Regions from separate parts of the Pseudomonas asplenii genome, predicted to be linked through region 3. Evidence: predicted binding sites of a transcription regulator. Region 3 holds the regulator's gene; each other region holds the start of a gene.
The links. Region 3 encodes FliA, which starts transcription of late flagellar genes. Its sites were predicted from a motif close to CTAAAGTTTNNNNNNNNNNNGCCGNTAA; they were not measured.
Positions count from the first base shown of each region.

Region 1: BLU37_RS23930 (methyl-accepting chemotaxis protein) is a predicted target of FliA. The motif match lies at 1,183-1,210, and genes of this name have one in related genera.
Region 2: BLU37_RS19990 (methyl-accepting chemotaxis protein) is a predicted target of FliA. The motif match lies at 1,042-1,069, and genes of this name have one in related genera.
Region 4: motA (flagellar motor stator protein MotA) is a predicted target of FliA. The motif match lies at 1,288-1,315, and genes of this name have one in related genera.

Region 1 is NZ_LT629777.1:5,395,452-5,397,656, forward strand. It holds gene BLU37_RS23930 (methyl-accepting chemotaxis protein) at 1-1,094, opposite strand, end outside; gene BLU37_RS23935 (alginate lyase family protein) at 1,429-2,205, shown strand, end outside.
Region 2 is NZ_LT629777.1:4,398,218-4,400,422, reverse strand. It holds gene BLU37_RS19995 (amidase) at 1-755, opposite strand, end outside; gene BLU37_RS19990 (methyl-accepting chemotaxis protein) at 1,192-2,205, shown strand, end outside.
Region 3 is NZ_LT629777.1:3,481,117-3,483,321, forward strand. It holds gene fleN (flagellar synthesis regulator FleN) at 93-926, shown strand; gene fliA (RNA polymerase sigma factor FliA) at 923-1,663, shown strand; gene BLU37_RS16025 (chemotaxis response regulator CheY) at 1,855-2,205, shown strand, end outside.
Region 4 is NZ_LT629777.1:1,017,369-1,019,573, forward strand. It holds gene motB (flagellar motor protein MotB) at 1-365, opposite strand, end outside; gene motA (flagellar motor stator protein MotA) at 369-1,220, opposite strand; gene BLU37_RS04665 (HDOD domain-containing protein) at 1,429-2,205, shown strand, end outside.

The DNA.
Region 1 (2,205 bases), 1.9 Mb from region 3:
TGGCCCAACTCGGACACTTTGCTGGACGCATGCTGCACGGTCTTCGCAATACCGTTCATGCTGGTCAGTGTGTTCTGGATAACGGTGGACCCATCCAGCGATTGCTGACCAGAGCGCTGAGCGAGTCCACCGGCTTCGCCCGCGTTATTGGATACATGGTTGATACTGACCGTCAGTTCTTCAACCGTGGCCGCCATCGCGGATGCTGAGTTTGATTGTTCACTTACCGCGCCGGACAGCTGCTGCGAAGCCCCGGAGATCTGCTGCACGGACTCAACCAATTGAGTGGCGGCTTGATTGATCTGCTGGATCATTTCCCGTAGGCGAGTTTGCATACGATCGAATGCCTTGGGCAGTTCATCGCTGCTGCTGGTATCAATCACGGTGTCCAGTCGACCTTCGGCAACTGCCGTCGCCGCGTCTATCGCCAATTGCAGGCGGGCGCGAGTGGTACGGCCTAAACCATAGGCCAGGATGATTGCCAAAAAGGCAGCGGTCAAACCACCGACCACCAGAATCATAATCGCGTGATCCTTGGCGTCGTTCATCTCTTGAGTCCGGATTGCCAACAGCGATTCTTCGGCCTGCGACAGTTCTGCCAGGATGCCGCGCATGCCATCCATTTTGGCTTTGTCGGCGCCACTGCTTATGCGCTGAGTGAGGGCGTCATCGGAGTTGCCACTCTGTGTCAGTTGACGCCGTTGCGCAATGATCGAATGAATGTCGTCGTCCAGCCAACGTGTTTGTAACTGTGCCAATGAAGCCAGTCGTTTCTGTTGCTCGGCGTTATCGATTGTCAGTGCTTTTAACGCCGCCAAGCTGCTGGAAAACTTGGCTTCGCCAGCGATCTGAGGTTCAAGAAAGCTGTCCTTGCCAGTAATGGCGAAGCCGCGCATGCCGGTTTCGATATTGATCAACTGCTCAAGGGCAATCTGGGACTGAGTTAACACCTGGTAACTGTGAACATTGCTGTTGATTGCGTTGTCGACCTGCCCAAAACCACGATAGGCGCTGAGGACCAGGATACCTAGCAGTACCACGATGATGGCGAAGCTGAGGTAGAGCTTTTGGGAAATACTGAGTTTGCTATACATACGTATGCACTCGAATAGTGGAGCATCCTTGGTCCGGGCTTTTGGTTTTTTTGCAAAGATGCACTAACACTATATAGGCGTTACCATTTTTTCGGCTGTTTCGGGCGAAACTTGAGGGCGTCTTGCAATGCCACCGGTTGAACAGTGGAAACTTTAATTACCTGCTCTTTCCCGGACAGCAGTTTGTCCGAGATTGATCACTACCAGGATGTTTCATCTTGCGCACATCCTGGCAGCGTAAGCTCTTTCTGTCCTCCCCCAACCAGAGCCGAAAACCTTGACCTCCTCGTTCAAAACCATCAGTTCCCTCCTCGGGAACGCTTTTGCACTCGCCTTGATCGCACCCTGCGCCCTGGCCAGCACCTTCGTTCATCCGGGCGCTCTGCATACCCAGGCAGACTTCGATCGCATGAAGACCCAGGTGACCCGACAGGCGCAGCCATGGGCCGATGGCTGGAGCGTACTGATCAGGAATCCGCACGCGTCCCTGAACTGGAAACCCCGAGCCCAGAGCGTGATTTACCGGGGCTACAATGGGACCGACAAAGAGAACTACTCACTGCTGTTCAACGACGCGGCGGCGGCGTACGCCCTGGCCCTGCGCTGGAAAATAAGCGGTGACATCACCTACGCTGAGAATTCCATCGCCATTCTGGATGCCTGGGGCAAGACCCTGACCAGGATCGACGGCACCTCCGACAAGTTCCTGGCGTCCGGTATCTATGGCTATCAGCTGGCCAATGCAGCAGAAATCATGCGCACCTATCCAGGCTGGCCCGCGCAGGATTTCGACCGGTTCAAGCGCATGATGCTCACCGTGTTCTATCCGATGAACCACGACTTCCTCACCCACCACAACGGCGCCAGGATCGATCACTACTGGGCCAACTGGGACCTGGCCAACATGGACTCGCTCATCGCCATCGGCATCCTGACGGACCGTCGCGATCTCTATGACGAGGCCATCGAGTACTTCAAGCACGGCGAAGGTAATGGCGCCCTTGATCACGTCGTGTGGAAGCTCTATCCGCAGGGCCTGGGACAGACTCAGGAAAGTGGCCGCGATCAGGGCCACAACACGCTCAATGCCGCCGAGTTGGGTGCGTTCTGT
Region 2 (2,205 bases), 920 kb from region 3:
AGACGCCACAGGTCGCCGCGCGTGTCGGGGTCTTCGGCGACCACCACATCGAGCACTTCCAGCAGGTCGGCCATGGTCCGGGCGTAAGGCACCACCACGTCCATGGTCGGCGTCAACGGCCAGTTACCGCGTACCGAAATCACCCCGCGCGATGGGGTGTAGGCGCACAGGCCGTTGTTCGACGCCGGGCCACGACCGCTCGACCAGGTTTCTTCGGCCAGGCCGAAGGCGCAAAAGCTCGCGGCTGTCGCCGTACCCGCACCGTTCGAAGAGCCCGAGGCAAAGGGTGCGGTCAGGTAGTCGGCGTTGTACGGGCTTTCGGCCCGACCGTAGACGCCACGCTGCATACCACCGTTCGCCATCGGCGGCATGTTGGTCTTGCCCAGGCAGATCGCCCCGGCGGCACGCAGGCGCTCGATGGTGAAGGCGTCGCGATAGGCAACCAGCTTGGCAAACGCCGGGCTGCCGGAAGCGGCGGTCAGGCCCTTGACCAGGTAGCTGTCCTTGGCCGTATAAGGAATGCCATCCAGCGGGCCCAGCGTTTCGCCTCGGGCTCGGCGGGCATCGGAGGCCCGCGCTTCGTTGAGTGCTTCGGGGTTACGCACCACCACGGCGTTGAGGGCGGTGGGTGTGTTGGCGCCATCGTAGGCATCAATCCGCGCGAGATAGGCCTGGACCAGCTCTACCGCCGTGGTCTGGCCGGATTCGAGCGCGGCGCGCAATTGCGCGATGGAAACCTCGGTTACTTCGATCATGCTGTTACCGTGGGCTGCTGATAGGGGGAGGCAGTGATTGCAAACGCCTCATCTTACCCCAGCCACCGACGCGGCTCACGTGCTCGACCGCGATGCTGGCGTATCTGATGACGGAACTGCGCGAGTGGATGTGCGTGGATCTGTCGAACGCACCGACAGAAAATGACTATCGGTCGCATGCCCACCCCTGCTTTGCCGCCCACGCTCCGAAAATGATGCCAAAATGACATCGGCTCATCATAAACGTTCAGATATTGTACAAAAATATATATTTGTACAATTTTCTATAAAGTTATTACTTTAGCTCCCGATACGCTCAGGGAAGAAATTCCTTACATCCAAGCGTGTTATTCGCCGAAACGGCCAATAACAATCCGAGAAACGGACTGTTCTCACACACACTCATCAAGTACCCCTAGCGGGCTGTGAGAACGATATGAATATTCTGACCCCTGCCATTAACCTGGCCAATCGCTTGCGCTTCCGCACCAAGTTCGGACTGCTGGCGATCATCATCCTGATCCCGCTGACCCTGCTGGGCACACGCGTTATCAATCAGATCAACGACAGCCTCGACGTCATCCGCTCGGAACAGATCGGCCAACGCTACCTGATAGAAGTCACGCCGGTGCTGCGCTTATCCATGTTGCAACGCGCGCTCACCCACCGATTGCTCAGCGGTGATCAAACGGCCGTAGCCGAGGTACAGGCAAACCAGATAAAACTGGAAGACGCCTTTGCAAAACTCGAAACCACCGACCGGCAATTCAACAGCCTGCTGGAAACCGGCGACCGTGTACAACGCCTGCATAGCAGCGCCCAGCGCTTGATCGAACGAGCGAAATCCGCAGCCAACCAAGGCACGATGTTCGATGACTGGAACGACCAGCTCACCGAAACCTTGAACTTCATCTACTTCGTGTCCGCCACCTCGGGGATGGTGCTGGACGAGGACTACGCCTCGCTGTTCATGATCGACCAGAGCACCTTGCGACTGCCCCGCCAGATCAACATCGTCGGCCAGTTGCGGGGCATGGCCGGCGGTCTGCGTGACGGGCAAACGTTAAGCGCGGGCACACGTGGTGCGATCAAGGCCACGCTCAAAAATGAAATGCTGACCCGCAACGAGCTGCTGCAAAGCCTCGCGCTGCTGCGCCGCAAAGAGCCGGCCCTGACCGACCAGATTCAAACGCCGATTACCAGCGCCTTGGCGGGCCTGGACAGTTTCCGCAATGGACTTGAGGGCCTGCTCGCCTCAACCAGCGAAACCATCGGCGGGGTGCAGAATCTGCCTGCCCAAGGCAACGCCGTGGTCGCCGACTTGTACAAGGCACAAGACGCCCTGCAGCAAGCGCTGCAAACCACGCTGGAACAGCGGGTGCAGGACAAAGTCTCGGAACGCACGGTTATTCTTAGCACATCCATGCTGCTGGGATTGCTGCTGGTGTAC
Region 3 (2,205 bases):
ACATCGATGGTCTGCCAGGCATTAGGTTCCTTGGGGAACGCGCAGCCAGTTATGTGGCCTTCCGTCTAAGCAAGACAAGGTAAGAAGAGAACATGGGCAGCATGCATCCCGTACAGGTGATTGCGGTGACCGGCGGCAAGGGTGGCGTCGGAAAGACTAACGTGTCAGTGAACTTGTCGCTGGCGCTGGCTGAGCTTGGCCGGCGTGTCATGTTGCTGGATGCCGATCTGGGGCTGGCGAATGTCGACGTTCTGCTGGGACTGACCCCTAAACGGACCCTGGCCGATGTGGTCGAGGGCCGCTGCGAGCTGCGCGATGTGATGCTGCAAGGCCCTGGCGGAATCCGTATCGTGCCTGCGGCCTCCGGGACCCAGAGCATGGTCAACCTCAATCCGGCCCAGCATGCCGGGCTGATCCAGGCGTTCAGCGATATCGGCGACAACCTGGATGTGCTGGTTATCGATACCGCTGCGGGTATTGGTGATTCGGTCGTCAGTTTCGTTCGCGCGGCCCAGGAAGTGCTGCTGGTGGTCTGCGACGAACCCACCTCGATCACCGATGCCTATGCGCTGATCAAGTTGCTCAACCGCGATTACGGCATGAATCGTTTCCGCGTGCTGGCCAACATGGCCCAGAGCCCGCAGGAAGGTCGCAACCTGTTTGCCAAATTGACCAAGGTCACGGATCGTTTCCTGGATGTCGCTCTACAATACGTAGGTGCCGTTCCGTACGACGAATGCGTTCGCAAGGCTGTGCAAAAGCAGCGTGCGGTCTACGAAGCGTTCCCTCGTTCGAAATGTGCCCTGGCGTTCAAGGCTATCGCGCAGAAGGTCGACACTTGGCCGTTGCCCGCCAACCCACGCGGACATCTGGAATTCTTTGTCGAACGTTTGGTGCTTCAAACGAGTGCGGGACCGGTACTATGACTGCAAGTGGCTATCGCATGTATTCCAAGTCGTCGCGTGACAGCCAATATGAATTGATCGAGCGCTACGCGCCCCTGGTCAAGCGGATCGCTTATCACCTGCTGGCGCGGCTGCCGGCCAGCGTCCAGGTCGAGGATCTGATCCAGGCGGGGATGATCGGCCTGCTCGAGGTTTCGACCAAATACGATTCAGGCAAGGGCGCGAGTTTCGAGACTTATGCCGGTATCCGTATCCGTGGGGCGATGCTCGATGAGGTGCGCAAGGGGGACTGGGCACCGCGTTCGGTTCACCGCAATACGCGCATGGTCAGTGACGCAATTCGCTCAATTGAAGCGAAAACCGGTCGTGACGCTAAAGATCATGAAGTTGCAGCCGAACTCCAATTGAGTCTCGATGATTATTACGGGATTTTGAACGATACCTTGGGCAGCCGATTGTTCAGTTTCGACGACCTGTTACAGGACGGCGAGCATGAAGGGTTGCATGAGGATGGCGCGAGTGCTCATCTTGAACCGTCGCGCGATCTGGAGGATGAACGCTTCCAGAGCGCACTGGCGGATGCGATTGCCAATTTGCCGGAGCGTGAGCGGCTGGTGTTGTCGCTGTACTACGACGAGGAACTGAACCTCAAGGAAATCGGTGAGGTGCTGGGGGTCAGCGAATCGCGAGTCAGCCAGTTGCATAGCCAGTGCGCAGCCCGTTTGCGGGGGCGTTTGGGGGAGTGGCGAGCGCGTTGACAGGCAGTGTGTGGGGGGCACTGCGAATGAGACCGATGCAGCGTGTGACGGTGTATTGGCGACTCGGCCGGTGGGGGTTTCCATGCAGTAGGGTACAGAGCCTTGTCGAGTGTTGTGCCGAATTGATTTAACAGCGCGTCCAGGTGCTGAGACGCGTTTAAGACTGCTTGGAGGTCGAATTGAACAAGAACATGAAAATCCTCATTGTTGATGACTTCTCAACGATGCGGCGGATCATCAAAAACCTGTTGCGTGACCTCGGGTTCACCAACACTGTCGAGGCCGACGATGGCATTACCGCTATCCCGGTGCTCAATAGTGGCAGCATCGATTTTCTGGTCACCGACTGGAACATGCCCGGTATGACCGGCATCGATCTGCTGCGCCATGTCCGTGCCGACGAAAAGCTCAAGCACCTGCCGGTCCTGATGGTCACGGCCGAAGCCAAGCGCGAGCAGATCATCGAGGCTGCCCAGGCGGGTGTGAACGGCTATGTGGTCAAACCATTCACGGCCCAGGCGTTGAAAGAGAAGATCGAAAAA
Region 4 (2,205 bases), 2.5 Mb from region 3:
TCCAGGCGCTCTTTCTCGACCTGCTCGGCCATGTTCTCCACCTGATCGGTGTCGACCGTGACCTTGTCCGGCTGCGGCTGGGACTTCACTTCCGGATTGAGCGTCTTGTCCGGCGCCAGCGTCGGCGAACCGCCCAGGTCGATGATGTAGGGCGTTCCGCTCTCGGAGAAACCGATCGGGTCCTTGAAGTAACCGGCGATGGCGATCTTCTGCTCCGGGGTCGCGGTGGACAGCAGCCACAACACCAGAAAGAACGCCATCATCGCTGTCGCGAAGTCGGCGAAGGCGATTTTCCAGGCACCGCCATGGTGCCCGCCGCCAAAGCGCTTGACGCGCTTGATGATGATCGGCTGATTATTCTCCATGACTCAGCGACCGCGAACCGCTTGTTCCAGCTCGGCGAAGCTCGGCCGGTGCTTCGGATAGAGAACCTTGCGCCCGAACTCCACCGCCAGGGATGGTGGCATGCCGGAAGCCGACGCGACCAGGGAGGCCTTGATCGCCTCGTAGACGTTCACCTCTTCCTTGGCATCGTGGGCCAGACATTGAGCCAGCGGCCCGAAGAAGCCGTAGGCGGCGAGAATACCGAAGAAGGTACCCACCAGTGCCGCACCCACGTGCATACCGATGGACTTCTGGTCGCCCTCCCCCAGGGAGGCCATGGTCACCACAATACCCAGTACCGCCGCAACGATACCGAAACCGGGCATGCCGTCAGCCACACCAGTGACGGCATGGGACGGATGTTCGAGTTCTTCCTTCATGCTCAACAGTTCCATGTCGAACAGGCCTTCCAGCTCGTGGGGAGCCATGTTGCCCGAGGACATGATACGCAGGTAGTCACAGATGAACGCGGTCATGCGCTCATCCTTGAGGACCGCGGGGTATTTGGCGAAGATCGGGCTGGCTGCGGCATCCTCGATGTCGCCCTCGATCGCCATCATCCCTTCGCGACGGCTCTTGTTGAGGATCTCGTAGATCAGCCCCAACACTTCCATGTAGAAGGCGTGGCTGAACCGCGAGCCGAACATGCCGAGGGATTTTTTGACCACGTGCATGGTCATATAGCCAGGGTTGGACTGCAGGAAAGCGCCCAGTGCAGCACCGCCGATGATCATCACCTCGAAGGGCTGGATCAGGGCCGCAATCTTGCCGTGGGAGAGCACGTATCCGCCGAGCACGCTCGCGAATACGACAATGATGCCGATGATTTTAGCCATAGAATGAGAGTACTTGTCGAGTCGGGTTCAAGGTCATATTCGGAAGTTAATAAATCTCTTCTTCTATTTATCGGCGAATCTGCGCCAGACTATAGCCAGTTCAGGCGAAAAGCCAGAAAACCGGCGGCGCATGGCTTGTGCAGCAGTGTCTGCGCCGCGCCGCCAGGCCCGTTCCAGGGCACCTCAACGGTGATGATCGCGCTTAATCATGACAAATGAAACGAATGCATCCAGTGCAAGACCGAACACCCTGCAAGGCTGGATCAAGCTGCTGCAGGGCGTGTGCCTGCCCGTCCCACAGGATAGTCATGACCGGGTCTGCCGGGCCATTGCCGACAGCCGCAGCTCGCTGCGCGACATCGCCGATTTAATGCAGGATAGCCCAGCCCTGGCGTTGAGCGTAATTTGCGAAGCCAACCACCACACCCAAGGCAGCATGAGCGAGCCGGCCGAGAACCTCGAGATCGCGATCAACCGCCTCGGCCTGAAACGCACCGCAGAACTGCTCGAGCGCCTGCCCGCGCGAATGCCGGAAGAAATCCCGGTCGCTCTGCGTCAGTTGCAGTTGATCAGCCAGCACGCCAGCCAACAGGCCAACGGTCTGTTCGCCGCACGCCTGGCCAGGCTCTGGCAGGACATCCACTGGGGTAGTCTGCTGTTCCTCGCGCCACTCTGGCCACTGGCACTGACCCACCCCAAGCTGCTCGAAGCCTGGGAGTTGCGGGTGCTGCAAAAACACGAACCGGCCGGCAGGGTTGAACGAGAGCTGTTCGGTGTGCGCCTGCTGGAGCTGTGCCAGGCCATGGCCGAGTTCTGGCGCCTACCGGTGTGGGTGACCCAGGGCTATCAAGTGTTACTGAACGAGCGCAAGACCCTCGCCAGGGTGATGCACATCGCCCGCGACAATAATCAGCGCCTGCGCCAGCAGCAGCAACTGGATGCCGATCCGGACCTGCGCCGCTGGCTGAACCAGCCCGCCAACACC